DNA from 3 places in the Hymenobacter taeanensis genome. Region 2 is predicted to be linked to each of the others. Evidence: riboswitches for the same ligand, from Rfam matches in the RefSeq annotation. Region 2 holds a riboswitch; each other region holds the start of a gene.
The links. Region 2 has a riboswitch for S-adenosylmethionine ahead of HMJ29_RS15850 (ATP-grasp domain-containing protein). Riboswitches for the same ligand answer to the same signal wherever they lie in the genome.

Region 1 (2,266 bases), 120 kb from region 2:
GTAGCAGCTACGTATCCGGTTGCTTTCAGGGCTTTGTGAAGTCCTTTTTCCATGTGTTGTACAAGTGGCAAAATCTTGCCGGGCGTGGGAGAAGAAGGGAAGCGATGTAGGCGCAATACGCGCGCAGGGGCTAGTGGTTAGAAATACGGCGCCCATTCAGTAGATAAGCCACAAAAAAAAGCCCCAACAAATTTGTTGGGGCTTAGGAGAATGAGTCAGGCCGGTTTAGCTTTTAGCCTTGCGCTGAGCTTTGTGCTTTTCAACTTTATCGGCACGAAGCTGAGCGTACTTAGTGTACTGGTCGGCACTCAGAATTTGCTTCAGCTGAGCTTCGTAGCTGGCCTTATCGGCCTTCATTTCCTGCTTGCGCGCATCAGTCTTACCGGCCGAGGCGTACTTGGCGCGGTTTGCCTGCATTTCCTGGTAGCGGGCAAGGTGCAGCTGACGCACTTTTTGGGTCTGCTCAGCCGAGAGGTTTAGCTGCTTAGCCAAGTGTTTGGCTTTTTGCTCAGCCTTTTGCTCGGGCGTTTTCTGGGTTTTACCAGCCTGCTCGGTTTTTACTTTGTGTTTGCCTTTGGCAGAAACAGTTTGGGCTGAAGCAATACCAGCCGAGAAAGAGAAAGCAGCGAGAAGAACAAGAACCTTTTTCATAAGACAGTATTTGTATTGTTAAATCAGAGAGTGGAAACAGGAGTAAGCTTAGATGCATCATCCGGGCTTCTGAGAGATGTATTTGCAACTCAAATGCCAACCTTTCCTTTTTATCTGATTTTTTGAAAAATAAAAAAAAGTCAATTTTCCTTTTAAACCTTCTGGTTGTTTGGCTGTCGGGCGCCGTTTGAAGTAGTGGGAGTGGCCTAGGCCACTGCCTGGGAGCATTTGTAAATGCGCACTAGCTGGTTGTACCTTTGCCCTACCAATTCTTTTTCGACCAAAGGATTGTTTTTATACAGAGGCGCTGAGAGACAGGCTCGATGAAGCGTCGGCAACCATCCGCAACTGCCGGAACGGTGCCAATTCCTGACCATATAAAAACAAGTTGCCGTGGATTTTCGCCCCTGCCGTACTGCCCGTTTTGTAGTTTCCGCTGCCTGCTTCGGTGTGCCCACCGTTGAGCAAGCCTGTTGTTGCGGTGGGTGTTGTTGCTGTTGAACCCGCAGCCCGTTTGCCTGTATCGCGTTAACGCGCAAGCCGCTTAAGCCGCGGTAGCGTTTTTCCCTCCCGTTTTTTTCTGGTTGTGCCGGCTGCTCCGGCACCGTGTCGGTTGGCACCACCCGTTTCGGCGGGGGCGTGATAAGCCAAACGCCTTGTGTTACTGAGCTGCTCCTGTGTACGCCACCGGCCGGCACCCCACAACCAGCCCCTTTACCTCACCGGCCAGCCGTGCGCTGGCATTCACTTTTTATGCTTAAAAAATCTCTGGAACTGCTGCGGCAGGAAGCGGCCGAAACGGGCGCTAACACCCTAAAGCGAAGTCTGAATGGCTTCAACCTAATTACCATTGGTATTGGGGTAATCATTGGGGCTGGTCTGTTCTCGCTCACTGGCATCGCCGCCGCCAACAATACCGGTCCGGCCATTACGCTCTCATTCATTGTGGCGGCCATTGGCTGCGCGTTTTCAGCGCTTTGCTACGCTGAGTTTGCCTCCATGGTGCCCGTGTCAGGCTCGGCCTACACGTACGCCTACGCTACCATGGGCGAGCTATTTGCCTGGATTATTGGCTGGGACCTGGTGCTGGAATACTCCGTAGGCGCCGCCACGGTAGCCATCAGCTGGTCGCAGTACCTGCTGAAGTTCCTCGACAAGTCGGGTATTCATTTGCCACCGCAGTTGGTGATGTCGCCGTTTGAAACCGCCAAGCTGGCCGACGGGAGCCTGGTGCACGGCTACGTGAATGTGCCGGCCATGCTGATTGTGGCGCTCATTACGCTCATCATTATTCGGGGCACCAAGGGCTCGGCGTGGTTTAATGGGCTGGTTGTAACGCTCAAGGTGGCAGTAGTATTGGTATTTATTGCCCTAGGCTGGCAGTACATTGATCCGGCCAACTACCATCCCTACATCCCGCAGAATACGGGCACGTTTGGTGAGTTTGGCTGGAGCGGCATTCTCCGCGGTGCCGGCGTAGTGTTCTTCGTGTTCATTGGCTTTGATATTGTGGCTACCATGGCCCAGGAAACCAAGAATCCGCAGCGCAACATGCCCATCGGTATCATTGGCTCCTTGGTTGTCTGCACCATTCTATTCGTGCTGTTCGGGCACG
Region 2 (2,266 bases):
AAGGTAGGCCGCACGGCCACCATGAGCTCTAGTTTCTTGGTAACGGCCGCTAAGGCCGCCGCCGTACTCCAGGCATCCAGGGAAGGAGCTTCTTCACCCTTGATGTCGTTGAGGTTCAACTCCGCAATAAGGGAAAGGTCGTAGCCTAACTCCTCACTGCGTTGGGCCAGCGTTTTCACGTAGTCCCAGTCGGCGCGCATGTTTTCGTCCTCCACATTGCGCAACCACCCGCCAAAAACGGGCATCCAATATCCGTATCTCATTATTGCGCGATTAGGTCAGCGGGTGAAGAAGTTAATTCGTCAGCGGTAGCTAGTTCTGTGCCCGACGTAGCACCGGGTAGCTGCGTTTCGAGGTAGTCTACGAAGCGGGCGTAAGGGTCAAAGCCTACCACGTTCACGGCGTCGGCCACGAAGTTTGAGAGGGCGTTGATGTCGTAGAACAGCACGTCGCCGGTGCGGTCATCAATGAGGTACTCAATGCCGCCTACGTCAATCTTGGCAGCGGCCACAATGCGCTCCACTGCTGCAATAACTTCGGCCGGGGGCGTGAAAGCTTCTACCTGAATGCCCTTCTTGGGCGCTTCGGTGAGACAGAACTCCGCCGACTGCTCCTCCGGAATTTGGCAGATTTCGGCGGGGCACAGGTTGAAGCTTTCACCGGTAGTGTACACTTTCATGGCGTACAGGAACTTGCCATCAAGGGTTTCTACCCGGTGAATGTTGCCACCGCGGGGCGTCACGTACTCCTGCACCAAAGCGGTCTGGTCGATGCCCAAGTCAATCTGGCCAGCGGCTACGGCAGCCTCTACTCCTTCAATGGTATCAAAGCGAATAATACCCGCACCGCTCCCGCCAATGTTCACTTTCACCACAATAGGAAATTGAAGCTGCCGGGCCGCATCTGGCACGCGAGAAGCGTGGTTGATAACAAACGACTTCGGAAACTTCAGGCCCAGTGAAGCAAACAGGGAGAGCTGGCGGGCCTTATTGGTTTCAATGGCCGTAGCTGCCGAACCATTGATGATGCGGGTGCCGATACGCTCCAGATGCGTAGCATAGCCAGCCGTGTGGAAGATACCCTGCCCGTGGCCGCGCAGGTAAGCTGAGGAACTCATGCGGTTGACCACGAGCGAGTAGCGGCTCTCTTTCTCAGACGGGTCGAAGAGGTGGTGGGCGGCGTCGATTTTCTCGTAGGCCAGTCCGCGGCGGTCTAGCTCGGCGAAAAGGGGCTTAAACCACTCAGGATGTTCGAAATAAATGCCAATCGGCTTTGCAGCGTGAGCCATCAGAAAAGGAAAGAATGAAGTATGAGAGGAGGGTACGGGAACCCAGCGGCCCCGAGATAATAAGCGCAGCATAGCCTCTTAGGCGGTAAGTAGGCTACCTGGAAATGCACTGATTGAATGAACAGCTGACAGCTGCAAATGGTGTCTTCCTGCAGTCTGTAAGAAGCAGTGTATTCACGGGTAAGCACTTGGTATATATGTGCTTAACATGACTTTAGAAACTGTAGAGCAGAAGGGCTTGCAGGATCTAAAAAGCAGGAAGAGGAGGCGGCAGCAAGCCGCAAACCAGGCCGGAAGTGGCCTAGGGCAAAAATGTGTTTACCAACAACAACAGGGGCCTGCCAAAACCAGAGCAACGGACAAAACGCCCATAGGTCGGTTAACCGATTGCGGAGCAACGTGAGCAGCAGAGAAAGCGAGGAAGTTGTTGGTAGTAGCCACGGCAACTTGTTTTTATATGGTCAGGACTTGGCACCGTTCCAGTAACTGGGGGTTGCCGGCGTTTCATAGAGCCTGTCTCTCCACGCCTCTGTATAAAAACAATCCTTTGGTCGAAAAGAATTGGTAGGGCGAAGGTAATGCGCTGGCAAGGAAACTTCCAAATACCTGTTTTTCGCTGACATCCCATCGGGCCAGCAGAGGCCGTATAAGGAGTTTTGGTTGGGGCCAGCCCAAAATCTTTTACCGGTCCTACCTCGCCACACTGTTACTTCGCATTCGGTTTCAGCAAGCAGTTGTCATCAATGAGCACAGGGAAAGGAGTAGAAAGCCAGCCAGAAGCAGCCCGCACCCACGCAAGTACCCCAGCCAACCATAGGGCTGAGTCGCGCGCCGCAATGGCTGTTCTGTGTCTTTCTGAAAGTTTGGGTGGCCTAGAGATTAACACAATCAAGTTTTCTGGCTGGATGCGGGAACGGGGCTGGCCCATTACGCTGCTGGTGCCGCCTGAATCACCCCTTGCTGAGTGGGCCGCACGTG
Region 3 (2,266 bases), 110 kb from region 2:
GCATTGGGTTGAATCTGGATTTCATCTACTCCTTGATGCGCAACACCAGCTACGCCGAAGGTACAGTGGTGGTCCTGCTGCTGCTCGGCAGTAAGCTCTTCGATGGCATCACCGGCGTAAATGCCCTGATTGTTATAACCTCCCCCCGTTACCGTTACGACTTGATTTTCAACGTATCGCTGGCCTTGTTGACGGTGGCGTTGAACTGGCTTTTGATACCGCGTCTGGGCATGGTGGGGGCAGCAGTAGCCGCCTGCGTAGCCCAGGTAAGTATCAATGTGGCTCGAACGTGGTTTGTGTGGCATAGTTACCGCATGCAGCCCTTCACCTGGCGCATCCCGCTGATTCTGGGAATTGCCGCCGCGGCGGGTGGTGCGGCCTGGCTCCTTCCAGCGCTATCCTCCCCTTTCCTGACGATGCTGTTGCGCTCCACGGTACTGACGATTTTGTACGGCGGCATAATTCTGCTCACCAACTCGGCGCCCGAAGCCACTGGCGTTTTGCAGAAAATTAGCCGTCGATTTATTCCATAATCTGTCCTAGCACACTGGCACAACGTGAAGCCCTTTTGCTTTTTCAGGAAGCTTTATTCTTGTCAAGTTTCTACATGCAAACCATTGATATATACTTTATCAACATCATTTTAATTTATTGATAATCATGGTTTTAAACATATATACCCTGTATTCATCAACCCAGTTGAAAAACAATTATTGCCCTACATAGTTAGTCCACCCGAATGTCTGGTTTTCCCACCTACGCTTTCCCCATTTTTGCTTTTGACAGCAGCACCAGATCAACTGCTGAAAAAATAAAATTTGGAAGTGTAAAATTTCGACCAGTACATTTGTAGGACCAATTCTTTACCCACAAAAGGATTGTTTTTATACAGAGGCGTGGAGAGACAGGCTCTACGAAGCGCCGGCAACCATCCGTAAGTGCGGAACGGTGCCAAGTCCTGACCATATAAAAACAACAGCACCGTGAACCGCTTCATCAACTCCGCCGATTCTGCCACCTCCACTGCTGTACAGCATGGGTGTTGTGGTATGGCTACTCCCGTCTGTATGGCAGGGGCATGTTGTTGTTGCTAAGGGCCACACTCCTCCTTTTTCCTGGTTTGTAGGCTGATTAAGCTTCTCTGACGTGCGCAAGTGCGCGTCCGGCTGAATCGTCTGCACCCGCCTTTTTCGCCCGGCGAAATTGTGCACCTGTCGCGCCGCGACGATGCCTTACTGCCTGGGCCATTTTCGGCCGGACTGCTGCCCTTACGGTGGCCACTCCTCACTTCTCTTCTTGTTATGTCTGCAGCATCTGCTGCGCCGGCCGTCCTGCCCGTGCTCGACGACCTGCGCCTTCGGCTCACATCTGCTACCGCCCTGGAGCGCTTACGTCTGGTGGCAGAGCACTTCCCCGGCAAAGCCGTCTTCTCTACTTCCTTCGGGCTGGAAGATCAGATTATCAGCCACTTGATTTTCGCGAATGGGCTACCTATCAAGGTATTCACGCTGGACACCGGGCGCAATTTTCAGGAGACCTACTCTATCTGGAATAAGACTCTGCTGAAGTACGAGCAGCCCATTGAGGTGTACTTCCCGCGCCAGGAAAGTGTGCAGGATTTGCTCCTCGCCAAAGGCCCCAACAGCTTCTACGAGAGCGTCGATAACCGCAAGGAGTGCTGCTACATCCGGAAGGTGGAGCCCCTGAACCGGGCCCTGGCAGGGCAGCAGGCCTGGGTTACCGGCATCCGGGCTGAGCAGTCGCAGAACCGGCAAACCATGGATCCCGTGGAGTGGGATGCCGCCCATGAGCTAACCAAAGTTCACCCCCTCTTCGACTGGACCTGGGAGCAAGCCGTGGCCTACGCCCAGGAAAACAGCATTCCGGTAAATCCGCTGCACCAGCAGGGCTTCGTAAGCATTGGCTGCGCCCCCTGCACCCGCGCTATTAAGCCAGGCGAGGATTTCCGGGCCGGCCGCTGGTGGTGGGAAGACCTTTCCGCCAAGGAATGTGGCCTACACGCCACTACCCACCACGATGGCCCCGACCCGGTGGTGGAGCCAGTGCCCGCGGGCTAGACTAGGTGATTTGGCAAAGCTTAGAACGTCCTGCTTGATCTGGCGTCCGCGCAGCCGAAGCATCTCTCCCTCTGGCTAACCAACTGGCCTAGTACAGTAATGAAGCGGCAGAGATGCTTCAGCTGCGCTCAGCATAACAAAGGATTCAAAACAGACTCTTTCTATGAGTACCCCTCATTTCGATTACC

Region 1: another riboswitch for S-adenosylmethionine. It lies ahead of HMJ29_RS15405 (amino acid permease); the one in region 2 lies ahead of HMJ29_RS15850 (ATP-grasp domain-containing protein).
Region 3: another riboswitch for S-adenosylmethionine. It lies ahead of HMJ29_RS15445 (phosphoadenylyl-sulfate reductase); the one in region 2 lies ahead of HMJ29_RS15850 (ATP-grasp domain-containing protein).

The regions. Positions count from the first base shown of each region.
Region 1 is NZ_CP053538.1:3,668,818-3,671,083, forward strand. It holds gene HMJ29_RS15395 (TIGR02117 family protein) at 1-53, opposite strand, end outside; gene HMJ29_RS15400 (DUF4890 domain-containing protein) at 226-651, opposite strand; SAM riboswitch class I at 943-1,035, shown strand; gene HMJ29_RS15405 (amino acid permease) at 1,405-2,266, shown strand, end outside.
Region 2 is NZ_CP053538.1:3,790,402-3,792,667, forward strand. It holds gene HMJ29_RS15845 (LLM class flavin-dependent oxidoreductase) at 1-263, opposite strand, end outside; gene HMJ29_RS15850 (ATP-grasp domain-containing protein) at 263-1,288, opposite strand; SAM riboswitch class I at 1,739-1,828, opposite strand; gene HMJ29_RS15855 (glycosyltransferase family 4 protein) at 2,032-2,266, shown strand, end outside.
Region 3 is NZ_CP053538.1:3,683,600-3,685,865, reverse strand. It holds gene HMJ29_RS15450 (lipopolysaccharide biosynthesis protein) at 1-533, shown strand, start outside; SAM riboswitch class I at 882-973, shown strand; gene HMJ29_RS15445 (phosphoadenylyl-sulfate reductase) at 1,302-2,078, shown strand; gene cysD (sulfate adenylyltransferase subunit CysD) at 2,242-2,266, shown strand, end outside.